Regions from separate parts of the Enterococcus sp. AMC1086 genome, predicted to be linked through region 3. Evidence: riboswitches for the same ligand, from Rfam matches in the RefSeq annotation. Region 3 holds a riboswitch; each other region holds the start of a gene.
What was found. A riboswitch is a leader RNA that binds a small molecule or an ion and turns the genes downstream of it on or off. The one in region 3 is predicted to bind magnesium.

Region 1: it holds a riboswitch for magnesium, as region 3 does, so the genes downstream of both, AC4BC4_RS06185 (phosphatase PAP2/LCP family protein) here and AC4BC4_RS04095 (LCP family protein) in region 3, are expected to answer to the same signal.
Region 2: it holds a riboswitch for magnesium, as region 3 does, so the genes downstream of both, mgtA (magnesium-translocating P-type ATPase) here and AC4BC4_RS04095 (LCP family protein) in region 3, are expected to answer to the same signal.
Region 4: it holds a riboswitch for magnesium, as region 3 does, so the genes downstream of both, AC4BC4_RS09580 (LCP family protein) here and AC4BC4_RS04095 (LCP family protein) in region 3, are expected to answer to the same signal.

What each region holds. Positions count from the first base shown of each region.
Region 1 is NZ_CM177100.1:1,330,412-1,333,616, reverse strand. It holds gene AC4BC4_RS06185 (phosphatase PAP2/LCP family protein) at 1-1,369, opposite strand, end outside; M-box (ykoK) riboswitch at 1,615-1,781, opposite strand; gene AC4BC4_RS06180 (ABC transporter ATP-binding protein) at 1,953-3,205, opposite strand, start outside.
Region 2 is NZ_CM177100.1:2,011,597-2,014,801, forward strand. It holds gene mgtA (magnesium-translocating P-type ATPase) at 1-1,744, opposite strand, end outside; M-box (ykoK) riboswitch at 1,862-2,032, opposite strand; gene AC4BC4_RS09510 (LysR family transcriptional regulator) at 2,608-3,205, shown strand, end outside.
Region 3 is NZ_CM177100.1:857,849-861,053, reverse strand. It holds gene AC4BC4_RS04100 (FAD-dependent oxidoreductase) at 1-45, opposite strand, end outside; gene AC4BC4_RS04095 (LCP family protein) at 206-1,120, opposite strand; M-box (ykoK) riboswitch at 1,296-1,464, opposite strand; gene AC4BC4_RS04090 (DUF4303 domain-containing protein) at 1,729-2,226, shown strand; gene AC4BC4_RS04085 (DUF4809 family protein) at 2,270-2,662, opposite strand; gene AC4BC4_RS04080 (alpha/beta fold hydrolase) at 3,124-3,205, opposite strand, start outside.
Region 4 is NZ_CM177100.1:2,028,870-2,032,074, reverse strand. It holds gene AC4BC4_RS09585 (FtsW/RodA/SpoVE family cell cycle protein) at 1-730, opposite strand, end outside; gene AC4BC4_RS09580 (LCP family protein) at 727-1,653, opposite strand; M-box (ykoK) riboswitch at 1,949-2,118, opposite strand; gene budA (acetolactate decarboxylase) at 2,809-3,205, shown strand, end outside.

The DNA of each region.
Region 1 (3,205 bases), 470 kb from region 3:
TTTGTCCATTGTCACCAATGACATCCAATAACTCTTGGTAACGAAAAACACTCTTCATTGACATCAATTCTTTCGTCAACTGAATCGTTACTTCCCGCTGTCTCTTTTGTCTGCCATAATCACCTAAGGGATCTTCATAGCGCATTCTTGCATACTGTAATGTTTCCCAGCCACCCAAATGTTGTTCTCCTTGTGGATAATGAATTCCTTCTGCGTCAAACTCAAAATCATTATTCACTGTGACACCACCAACAGCATCACTCAATGCAGCTAAACCATCCATGTTGATAACGAAATAATGATTGATCGGGATATCTAAATAATGCTCGACCGTATCGATCATCATTTCATCACCGCCAAATGAATGCGCATGATTGATTTTATCATACACACCCTCTTTTCCAACAATCTCTACATATGCGTCTCTGGGGATGCTTGTAATTGTCGTCTTTTTTAATTGATCATTGACGGTCACAACCATAATCGTATTGGCCCGAAAATCCGTTTTACGCTTTGAATCATTTGCGATACCTAGTAGTAAAAAACTAACAGGTTCACTATTTCCGAGTTTTACAGGTTTGGTTTCTCGGTTCAGTGGTTGGTATATTTTATCGGCTGTTTTTTGAACATTTTTAAATACGGAAGCTCCATAGGCAGAAGCTCCAGCAACGATAAGTAACACGAATGTCAGAACACCTAAAATCGTTCTTTGTATAAATCTTTTTTTAGCATCTGATGTCGAAAATTCTCTGTTGATATAAAACTTATAAAGACAAATATAGGAAAGATTCACCCATGCAAAGCTTAATGAAAAACCTGCAATCACATCGCTTGGATAATGAACTCTTAAATAAATTCGACTTAATCCAATCAAAAGCACATAAACGATCAAGGCAATCTTTATCTTTTTGTATTGCTTTGGATAAATCGTTTGTGCAATTAAAATAATTGAACATGCCAAACACATAGCTAAAAGCGAATGACCACTAGGAAAACTATAAGAGGTTCTTTCTGCTAATTGATTCACATTAGGTCTTGGTCGAGCCACCAGATGTTTAAATATAAATCCAAATGCACTCACCACGAAAACATTGCTGATCATCCAAAACGCCAGTAATGTTTTCTTTTTTCGCCAAAGAGTAAACGCTACAATCAAGCTTACAATAAAAATTGGCCCGATTGTCGCAGTTTTAGCGAATAAATTTACAATGTTTGTCATTGTCTCATTTGGTTTCCAATTAAATTGATAGATTGCCGCATCTAATTGATTAAACCATGGAACATTCTGAACAACTAAAAAGGTCAATGCTGAAAATAGTAAGATACTCAAAATAGCAGGGGTAATTTTTTTTTCTTTCAACGTATACATGTCATAAATCCCTTCATTCTTATATTAAATAACATTGTTAGCTCAAAGTCAGTATTTACAACGCTAATAAAAAACGCTGTAACTCACTTGCCTTGCAAATAAAAGCATGAGTCCAGCGTTTTTTTCGTCAAACTACACTCTTGAAAACACAAGCAGATAATAAGACGTTACACAATTAGTAAATCAATTCTATATTTACCAAAAGAAAAAAGCCAAACATTTTTTTCCTAAGACGTTTGACTTTCAATCAATCTCATCGTCTGAGTTTTAGCACTATACAACGTAAAGAAAATTCTTAGCTATTTTATGAAAAGCCTTAATTCGACAATTCCTGTTTTACACATTGGCGTCTTTCGACGTTTCTGCGCAATAGCTTATGTTTGTATAGGAGCCTCACCTAACAAGGTTATTTATCTATTTAATTTACTAAATAATACCGTTAGAAAGAATTTTTTTCAAGTTATTTTTAGCGTCTTTATTTTTTCTTAATTTAAATCCAAAGGAATCTAGAAAATGTCATTCTATTGTATAAAAAGAAACGACATCAAAATAGATTTGATCGTCGCTTCTTTTTAACTATATTTTACTCATCTACCTCTTCAAACTGTGAGTTATAAAGTGATGCGTAGTAGCCATCTTGAGCAAGTAATTCTTCATGTGTTCCTTGTTCTTTAATATCACCGTCTTGCATGTAAAGAATTTTATCTGCATCTTTGATCGTTGATAAACGATGCGCGATAACGAATGATGTACGACCAGCCATTAAGTTATTCATCGCACCTTGAATCAGTCCTTCTGTTCTTGTATCAACAGAGGATGTTGCTTCATCAAGTATCAAGATCGGTTTGTCAGCTAAAATTGCACGAGCAATGGTCAAGAGTTGTTTTTGACCTTGAGAAATATTTGAAGATTCTTCATTCAACTCCATGTCATAGCCGCCAGGCAATGTTTGGATGAAGTGATGAACGTGTGCAGCTTTGGCCGCTTCATAAACTTCTTCATCTGTTGCATCTAAACGACCATAACGTAGGTTTTCCATAATGGTTCCTTTAAATAGCCAAGTATCTTGTAATACCATCCCAATATTTTTACGCAAATCTGCACGGTTAAAGTCTTTGATATTGTGTCCATCGATTTTGATTGCACCAGAAGTCACGTCGTAAAAACGCATCAATAATTTAACCATTGTTGTTTTACCAGCTCCAGTTGGTCCAACGATTGCAACTGTTTGGCCTGGATCGACATGTGAACTAAAATCATTGATGATGATTTTATCAGGTGTGTAACCAAAACGAACATGTTCAAAGTCAACCATTCCTTTTGCTTTATCGATTTTGACTGGATTTGGAACAGTTTGATCCTCTTCATCTTCTTCAAGAAATTCAAAAACACGTTCTGCTGCTGCAGCCATTGATTGAAGCAAGTTAGATACTTGAGCTAATTGAGCAATAGGTTGTGTTAGGTTTCGAACATATTGAATAAACGCTTGGATGTCCCCAACTGTGATCGTGCCGTTATACGCTAAGATCCCACCAAGAATCGCTACCGCAACATAACCAAGGTTACCTACAAAGTTCATGATCGGTTGCATCAAACCAGATAGAAATTGAGATTTCCAAGCTGATTTGAATAAGACATCATTTTGTTTTTTAAACTCATTAAGAGAGTTTTCTTCATCATTGAATAGACGCACGATGTTATAGCCACCGATTGTTTCTTCGACCTTACCATTGATTACACCAAGATATTCTTGTTGTGTTTTAAAGTATTTCTGTGAATTTTTTACAACGATCATAATTAAGAGCATTGAAATTGGTACAATCAAAATCGCAATAC
Region 2 (3,205 bases), 1.2 Mb from region 3:
CGATTTTTTCTAATTCAACTTCAGATAACTTACCTATTGCTGAACCACTGATCATTTTTTCAGTTTCCAGACCAACCTCTTTACAGACTGAACGTGTGACTAATTCATTATCTCCAGTTAAAATTTTTACAGAAACACCATTGTTTTTCAATGCCTTGATTGCCGCTGCCGCTGTTTCTTTTGGAGGGTCTAAGAATGCTAAATATCCTTGTAAAACCAACTCTTTCTCGTCTTCTACAGAATAATCATCTAGTTGATTATTGACTTTTTTATCAGCAATGGCCAATACTCGTAAGCCATCTTCATTTAATTCTTTGACTGTTTTTAGTACTTGTTTTTTTATCTCTTGCGTGAGTGGAATAATATTTCCCTGCTGGTTAATGTAAGAGCATGCTTGCAGCATCTCTTCTACTGCTCCTTTGGTGATTAATAGGCTTCGATTGGATCTTCTATCTTTAACAACCACACTCATTCTTCTACGATTAAAATCAAAAGGAATTTCGTCTATTTTAAAATAATCTTCTTCGTCAATGGATAATTCTTTCGATGCTGCTTCAATAATCGCTTTATCAATCAAATTTCGTAAACCTGTCTGAAAGAAACTATTCAAAAACGCAGAATGCAATATTTCATGATCTTCTTGACATGAAGTGTTGTAATGGTACTCAAGAATGACCTTATCTTGCGTTAGTGTGCCCGTCTTATCCGTACACAGAATATCCATAGCGCCAAAGTTTTGAATCGCATTGACGTTTTTCATGATCGTTCCTTCTTTGGCCATATCTCTAGAGCCTTTGACTAAATTTGTGGTAACGATCATCGGCAGCATTTCTGGAGTAAGCCCTACAGCAGTTGCGATCGCAAACATCAGTGCTTCACTCCAATTGCCTTTGGTTATTCCGTTTATCAAAAATACTGCTGGCGTGATGACCATCATAAAGCGGATCAATAACCAGGTGGTTTTATTTACGCCTATTTCAAAACTCGTTTTTTTATCATCATCTGCTACATCTTGTGCTATTTTTCCAAATAATGTATCATCGCCCACACGAACAACTACACCAATCCCGCTACCACTCACAACATTGCTCCCTAAAAATAGTAGGTTTTCAAAATCCGTTTGACTGTTCCTTGTGGACACGACATTTTTAACTTTCTTTTCAACTGGAAAACTTTCTCCTGTCATTGCAGATTGAGAAACAAACAAATCCTTGGCATGGATCAAACGGAGGTCTGCTGGAATCATGTCGCCAGCTGAGAGCTTCACTAAATCACCACAAACAACTTCATCCATCGGGATTTCCATTTCTTTGTTTTCTCTAGTAACAGTTGCAGTAATCTGAATCATATTTTGCAGTTTGCTGACCGCATTACTCGATTTTACTGATTGGACTAATGTCATCGTGCCACTTAATAACACCATGATCAACATGATAAAGACACCCACAAGATCTTTTTCACTTGGTTCCGCGTAAACATATTCAGTAAAAAACGAGATAGTTGCAAGTATCATCAATACTACAGTGAACGGAGTGACATAAGATTTTATCACCGTATAAACCAATGATTTCTTTTTATCATCAGTGATTTTGTTTACACCAAATTGCTCCTTTGAGCGTTTTATTTCTCTAGCTTTTAAACCTTCCCACGAGGATGAAAAATTTTCCAGTACTTTATCAATCGATAGATTAGCTAATTTCTGATACGCTTTTTCATGAATCATGTTCTTCATTTCTTTTTGCATCTAGATTATCCTCTTTTCTTTTAGTTGAGTTTCGCTTTATCGAACTATCTTCCGATATGATAACCACATCCTTTCCACACAAAAAGAGCGCACTGAAAACTCAGCGCACTTCGCCATGAGTCTTCACATTCGTTGAGTTTTGGCACTATACAACGTAAAAAGCCTAAGCTTTTAGCTACCTTAAGAAAAGCCTTAATTCGACAGTTCCTGTTCTACCCATTGGCGTCTCTCGACATTTTTGGGCAGTAGCCTATGTTTGTATAGGAGCCTCACCTAACAAGAAGAATTACATCATCAGTTTAATGAATTATTATTTTTTTTGATAGACAAAAAAAGGAATAACGGTATAAGAATAAACAGATAGCCTATTGACTCATCTTTTTTTATGATGACTTTACGAACGAAGATTTAAACTTCGTTTGTAGAAAATCCAACCTTCTTTTTACAAAAAACTTAGCCTTAAAGAATCCGAATAAACGATAGAAGCAGAAGTAACTCCTTCGAAAATAAGTTGAAATTCACAAAAAGGAATAGCATTATAAGTAAATCGGAATGGCTTAGGTTCATCTTCAAGATTATAATAAATATGAATAAACGCTTATATGCCAACCTCAACATATAAGCGATCGTTCGTCATTTTATCAGAAGGTAATATTCTGATAGAAGCCTCTTCAATTGGTCTGCTACCAATTAAAGAGGCTCTTTTCCTGATTAATCTATAATAATTTATACCTGTTTGGAAAGTTCAATAATATACTATTAATTTTTTATATATTTTTTCTAAAAAAGAACTATTTTAACTAAAATTATTTTATCTTGTATATGATTAGAGTTTTTTTCACTCAAGTGAAGGAGATGAACGAATGAAATTAAAACATCTAGATTATTTTTTAGCATTATGTAAATACAAAAATTTCACAAGAACCTCAGAGGAATTAGGTATTTCTCAACCTTATTTGAGTACTCATATTCGTGAATTAGAATTAGAACTAAACGCTCGATTGATAACAAGAGGCCACAATACCAATGAATTAACGCCAGAAGGACTTGTTTTAAAAACAAGAGGAGAAACGATTTTTCAGGAATTTGAAATGGCTATTAAAGAAATAAACTTACTGGTTCATACTGGAGAGACTGCAAAGATTAAAATTGGGACTAATTTAGCTGACACTGATTATTTGATTGCTAAATTACTAACAGAATTCCGGAACTATTACCCGACTGTTTCACTTGAGTACAGCTATTACGAAAATTTAGAAGATGCGCTTGAAAAAAACGAAATAGATATCGCAATTGGTATTCTATCTGAAACAAACACGAAAATAATAAGTGATTTGATATTCTCTGAATCCTATGTCGTCTTTACGAGTAATAACAATCCACTGGCCCATTTGAATGAAATATCAGCCGATCATTTGAAGCAAATTCCTTTGATAAACTATTCGAAACAGATTTACGAAA
Region 3 (3,205 bases):
AGCTGATACTCCAGCAAATGACGCACCAATGATCACAACTTTCACAGTAAAACCTTCCTTCTAAATGAATAAAACGTTTGCTTAAAGCATAGCACAAGCCTTGTCCATTCGTATAGAAATACACTAATTTTTTTGTACTAAAAAAATAACCCATACACTCCTCTAAAAGAGAATAGACAGGTTATTTTATTTATATAATCAAGTTTTAATTGGCTTTCAAAAACGCTTTGATCGCTTCAGCATTTTTTTGTTCATCCAGTTCGATTACGCTTCCTGATTCAGTATAATCATTAAAGTTCCATGAATCTTCGACAGGAACAGATAGTGATTCTAAAGGTTTTACCTTTCCAGTAAGGAAATCCTTCGCTAAATCAATCAATAAACTAGTTGGTACATTTGTATCGATTTTCCCTACCATCTTACCAGCCACTTGAGGTAATTCCCAAATTGGAATCAAATCTTTAGACTGTGCGATTAATGCATCCATCACTTGTTGCTGACGTCTGATACGTCCAAAATCGCCTTCTTCATCCATTCTAAAACGAGCGTATTGCAATAAGCTATTTCCGTGCAATGTTTGTTCTCCTTTAGGAATATCCACACCATCCAAATTAATATCTTTTTCAGAATCGATCTTAACTCCTTTTGGATAAAGTTCATCAATGATATCACTAAACTCTTTAAAATCCATAACAACATAATAATTGATTGGCAAATCAAAGTTCGTTTTCAGCACATCTTTTGTCATTTGCGCGCCACCATATGCGTACGCTGCATTTATTTTATCTTGTCCGCCATCAGGAAATGTTACATAACTGTCTCTCATGATCGATATCAATTTAGGCTGTTTTGATTTTCCATCATAGTGCGCCACCATCAACGTATCTGAACGTCCTTGATCTTCATCATCATCCCTCGAATCATTTCCTATGACCATAACCGTCAGCTCTTTATCACTCGTTTGTTCATCACCAGTAAAATTTTTATTTATTGTAGGAAGTTTTGATTCACTTTTTTCTTTTGCTGCTTGGAATGAGACTGCAGCATAGCAGGCTGCACTTACAATCACAAGAAGAATCGATAGTAAGGTAATCGTCACTATTTTCACAGATTTTTTCATTATTTGTTCCTTTCTAAACTTAAAATTGAATGGCTTGTTTCCAATTAGAGTATCGCTTATGAAACTGGGTAGCTCTTGAGTAAAAAGAAAAAATCCCTCACCAAGAATACTCAGCGAAGGGATTAGATTATAGGGACTAAGCACATGACACTGGTCATGGATTTCCAACGTATCTATATCTTCTCTTCGTTGAGTTTTAGCACTATATAACGTAAAAAGCATTACTTTTAGCTACTTTGAAAAACGCCTTAATTCGACGAAATTTGTCCTACCCATACCTGTCTTTCGACATTTTTGAGCAGTAGCTTGTGTTTATATAGGAGCCTCACCTAACAAGTATTTAATTCAGTATAAACTATAAGCGTATCGTATCACAAAGTCAAATGAAATTTTGGATAAATTAATCAAAGTCGTAACGCTGTTATTAAAAAAATCACTTTGTAGTCGCTCTTACAATGGAAAAAGGCGATAAAGACAACTATTTTCGAATAAAGAATCTTTACATTTTCTTAAAAAATAGTGATTTTTCTATAAAAATCAACTTTAGATAGACTTTCCCAGTGATATCTGTTTCAATGTTTAAAAGACAGAATACCTGGAGGGAACAAATGGAACACTTTTTAGAAAAACAACAAGAATTCTTTTTCAACTTTTTAACAGACAGCATCGAAAACTTTTTATTAGATCATTCTGATGAAACATTCTACGCATTTGCTTTAAACTGCAATATTCATGAAGAAGGTGAAATCAATCTTTGCTTTAATACTGTGGAACTTTGGCAAGAAACAACAAGCTATTATACAAGTAAAGGCCATAGTAAATCACAGTTAGAAGAAATAAAATACAATTCAAGCGATTGGGATGAGACACAACAGTTTGCTTCTCTCTATTTATTTGACGATTGGGTGGAAGACGAACAAGATATAGAAACTGTTCTTGAATGGCTTTGCCAGCAACTGATTCTCTTCATTGATAGTGAAACATTCAAACGTATCCCAAAAACAGAGGATTTCAAACTATTAGTCTGTGATCAAAACGAAAATCCTTCCGACTCACAAGAACGATTTGAAAAATTTGGAATGTCAGAAATTTTTCAAATAGAATAACTAAAAACATACCCTGTAATCTCAGTATGTTTTGTATAATTTTTTATAAACTAAAATCCAATTCTTCTACATAAAAAAGAGTGGATAAGATTTGATTCACTATCTTCACTAATTCTTTCTCATCCCTGATTTGATCTTTGGTTTCAATTTTAATTGTATCATTTGAATACGTCAGAAAATCATATTCTTCTTTAAGCGTGACTTGATGATCATTTTTTTTATACATCGTATAATCATCAATCACATCCATCTGGTACTCTCGTTTATAACCATTCTTTAAAACAATCGCTGTTATAAGTGCATTGACTGTCAATGATTCTATGGGGATCTTTTGCTCATCTATTGTCAACGTGTAATTTTCGTCCTCAATAATCCCGCAAGCATTACAGCCTCCGTCTAATAAATTAACCGTTTTAGTGATCGTTGCTTTTTTCATTGTTCCAAATCCTTTCCCTTCTTTTTGTTTCTTTACATATTATACCAAAAGTAATAGCACAATAAAGTGATTCTACTACTTTCAAACAAGCAAATTATAAATAAGTAATAAAAAAAAAATTCTCTGATTTTATTTCTAAAATAACAATAGATTTATCATTTAGTATATAATATCATAAAGAAAAATAGAGACGTTAATAAATTAAAAAAACTTTATAAACTAATTTTTTCTACTACCTTTCTCCATATTTTGATCTGCTATTTTTTTGTTAATAAGCCTATGAAAAAGATCAATTTTTCACAACTTATTTTAGAGAGGATGTACCATCGTGCATTTGAAATGAAACATCGTAATATTTTAGCTCGTTTTGATTGTTCACATCTAAATTAGAGTTAAGAATAGAGAATAAACTCAGCATAACCGGGTTTATCCTCTAATTTCAGTCAGATTCTTTAAATAATTTAACTCAAAAATTCCTTTTCAAAAAACTCAGCCACAACATCCATCATTTCGCCTTTGACTAGGTGCCCTTCGCCTTCACCA
Region 4 (3,205 bases), 1.2 Mb from region 3:
CTTTCCCTGTTGGGTCGATGAAAGGATTTTGCATTACTTCGAATCTTGTCACCAAATAGCTGAATTTTTGAGGCATCCAATTAGTGGGAATCGACAATAAAAGAACAGTTCCTAACCGTTTCGCCGCAATGAAGCCAACTAAAGCCAGTGACGTAAATAATGGAGACAGACCGCTAAATAAAAATAAGGCTAGTACAAGTATGAAAATCATTGAAGCGCCTGCGATATTTGGTTGTAATGCGACAAAAAGGATAAAGCAAAGTGAGACTAATAGCGATCGCTTATGGTCTTTAAACGTAAAGGGAACCAAGGTATCATTTTTTGATAAGTTTGCAGCCAAGTATAAAATCATGACTAAAGGAACTAACTCAGAAGGTTGAAATAAAAGTACGCCTAAGTTGATCCAACGTTTTGCGCCACCAACTGTCGTTCCAATGAACGGCAAGGCAATGATGGAAAGGAAAGTAAGGGCCAATATAAAATACATGATTTTAGGTTTACGAAGAACAGACAAATTAATTCGATACACAATACTCATGCAAACTAAACTAAAAATAAAAGAGATCATTTGTTTGATTGCTTTACTAGAAGTTCCAAGATCACTGTCTAATAATTGGTAAGAGCTGGAACTATAGACCATTAATATGCCTACGATACATAAGATAAAATAAGGGATTAAAATATAAAAATCTAAGTAATGAAGTTTGGATAATCTCTTTACTTGTTTCATTGACTTTCTCCATCATTCAAGAATTTATGAATCGCTTCTTCATTCAGTTTCTCATCGACTTCCAATACACTTCCAGCATCAGTGTAGTCATTAAATGCCCAGCTCCCTTTAACTGGTACAGATAATGTTTCAAGATTTTTTACATTCCCTTTAAGAAAATCTTTTGCTAAGTCTATAAGCACATTAGTGGGTATATTTGTATCCAAATAGCCAACAGCTTCACCAGCAATTTTTGGCAGCTGTGTGAGAGGTAAAGCATCTTTGGACTGTTTAGCCAAAGCATCCATGACTTGTTGCTGTCTTCTTACGCGACCAAAATCGCCCTCTTCGTCCATTCGAAAACGAGCATATTGTAACAATGTGTTGCCATCCATGATTTGCTTGCCTTTTTTTATATCGACATTGTCTAAATTGATCTCTTTTTCTGCATCGATTTCAACGCCTTTTGGATACAGTTCATTGATCAGTTGGATAAAATTATTAAAATCAGCTGAAATATAATAATTGATTGGTAATCCAAACGAGTCATTAAGCACTTTTCTCGTTAATTCTGCTCCACCATATGCATAGGCTGCATTGATTTTTTCTAAACCATGTCCCGGTATTGAAACATAAGAATCTCTCATAATTGATATTAATTTGGGTTGCTTTGTTTCACTGTTATAGTGGGCGACCATTAAGGTATCAGCGCGTCCCCCATCTTCATCATCTTCTCGACCGTCATCACCTATGATCATAATCGTGATTTCTTTCATATTCGTCTGCTGATCACCAGAAAAATCATTATTCTTGTTCTTGTTTACCTGTGATTGAGCCATTTTTTTCCCATTATGAAAGCTGATTGCTGTATAACTGCCGACTCCTATAATAATCAAGAGAACCAAAAGAAGTATACAAACTAAAAATTTCATTCCTGTTTTCATTTTTATTCCTCGCTAATCATTTTAATTGATCATCAAATAAAGCTTGGCATTAGGAATTGATTTAGATGGGGGATAAAAAGGGTATTTTGACTAAAAAATAATGGATAACAACATGCACCAAATAAAAGAAGAATCTTCACGATCGATAAAATAAAATGAAGAAAACAGTCCTTCTTTGATTTGTCTCTCCGCCTTTAAAGAGTAAAAATCCTGTCAACATTATTTACAAAAACAAAAACCCTCCGCTTAGAATAACTCAGCGAAGGGGATTGATTTCAGCACAAAAAAGAGCCTTTTATCATTCTCATCGTTGAGTTTTAGCACTATGAAACGTAAAAAGCAGAGCTTTTAGCTACTTTGTGAAAAGCCTTAATTCGACAATTCCTGTCCTACCCATTCCTGTCTTTCGACATTTTTGAGCAGTAGCCTGTGTTTCCATAGGAGCCTCACCTAACAAGTTATTCAGATCGTCTTAAATATAGTAAATATCTCTAGTGAAGTCAATGAGATAAATATTAATTTTTTTATAATATGCTTTTTTTATAATGATTTTTTTTATTTTAAACTAGAAATCCCATCGTCTAGAGGTTTCACGCTACAAAAAGGGAATATGCCAAAAAAATACATCTATCTATATTCTTTACTCTTTCTTAAATATAAAGAAAAAAGTTAATAGAAATGAAGAATAGTGGGACGATTGTTTCAACTAAATCTTCGCTTATGGCTGTCAGACAAATGAGTAAACAAAAAAATAGTAGGCGTGCTATAATAAAAAATAATACAGATTTGAAAACTGTATCAAAAAGATAGAATTTTTATTTAAATTTTTTACGAATATTCTATTTTTGTGGGTGATGAAACGTATTGTAATCTGTTTTCAAAATGAATGTGACACAACGTGGAAAAAAGCAGAAAAGGTGCTGGAATTATGGTGAAAAAAGTTGATAAATGGTCAATCTAGTTACATTTTTGAAGCGAATAGAGATAAATTTACTAAGTACTGAAGCATCGTATTTCTGATATGAATTTTTGCCAGCCGATTTTGTGAGATATGCAGAAATTTTAACTATGATTGTAATCTCAATCGATTAAAAAGAGAGTGAAATGCTTATAAAACGATTTTACAAGATCAGTTTTACTAGAAAGGGGATAACAATGACAGAAGAAGCAGTCTTATATCAGCATGGAACGTTGGGTGCATTAATGGCAGGTTTGATGGATGGGACTGAGACAATCGCTAACATTTTAAAAAAAGGGGATTTTGGGATTGGTACTTTATCAGATTTAGATGGAGAATTGATCATTTTAAATGGAAAAGCCTATCAAGGAAGAGAAGATGGGGCTTTGATCGATCTAGATGAGAAACAAAAGACCCCATATGCCGCAGTGACAATGTTTAGACCATCTTTTTCTATACCTGTGACTAGTGAAGCAAATAGCGCACAAATCATTAAGCTGATTCGTAAACACTTGAAAAGTGAAAATCTTTTTCACGCAATCAAAATACACGGGCTGTTTAAAAACGTCTGTATTCGAGCAATGGCTAAACAAG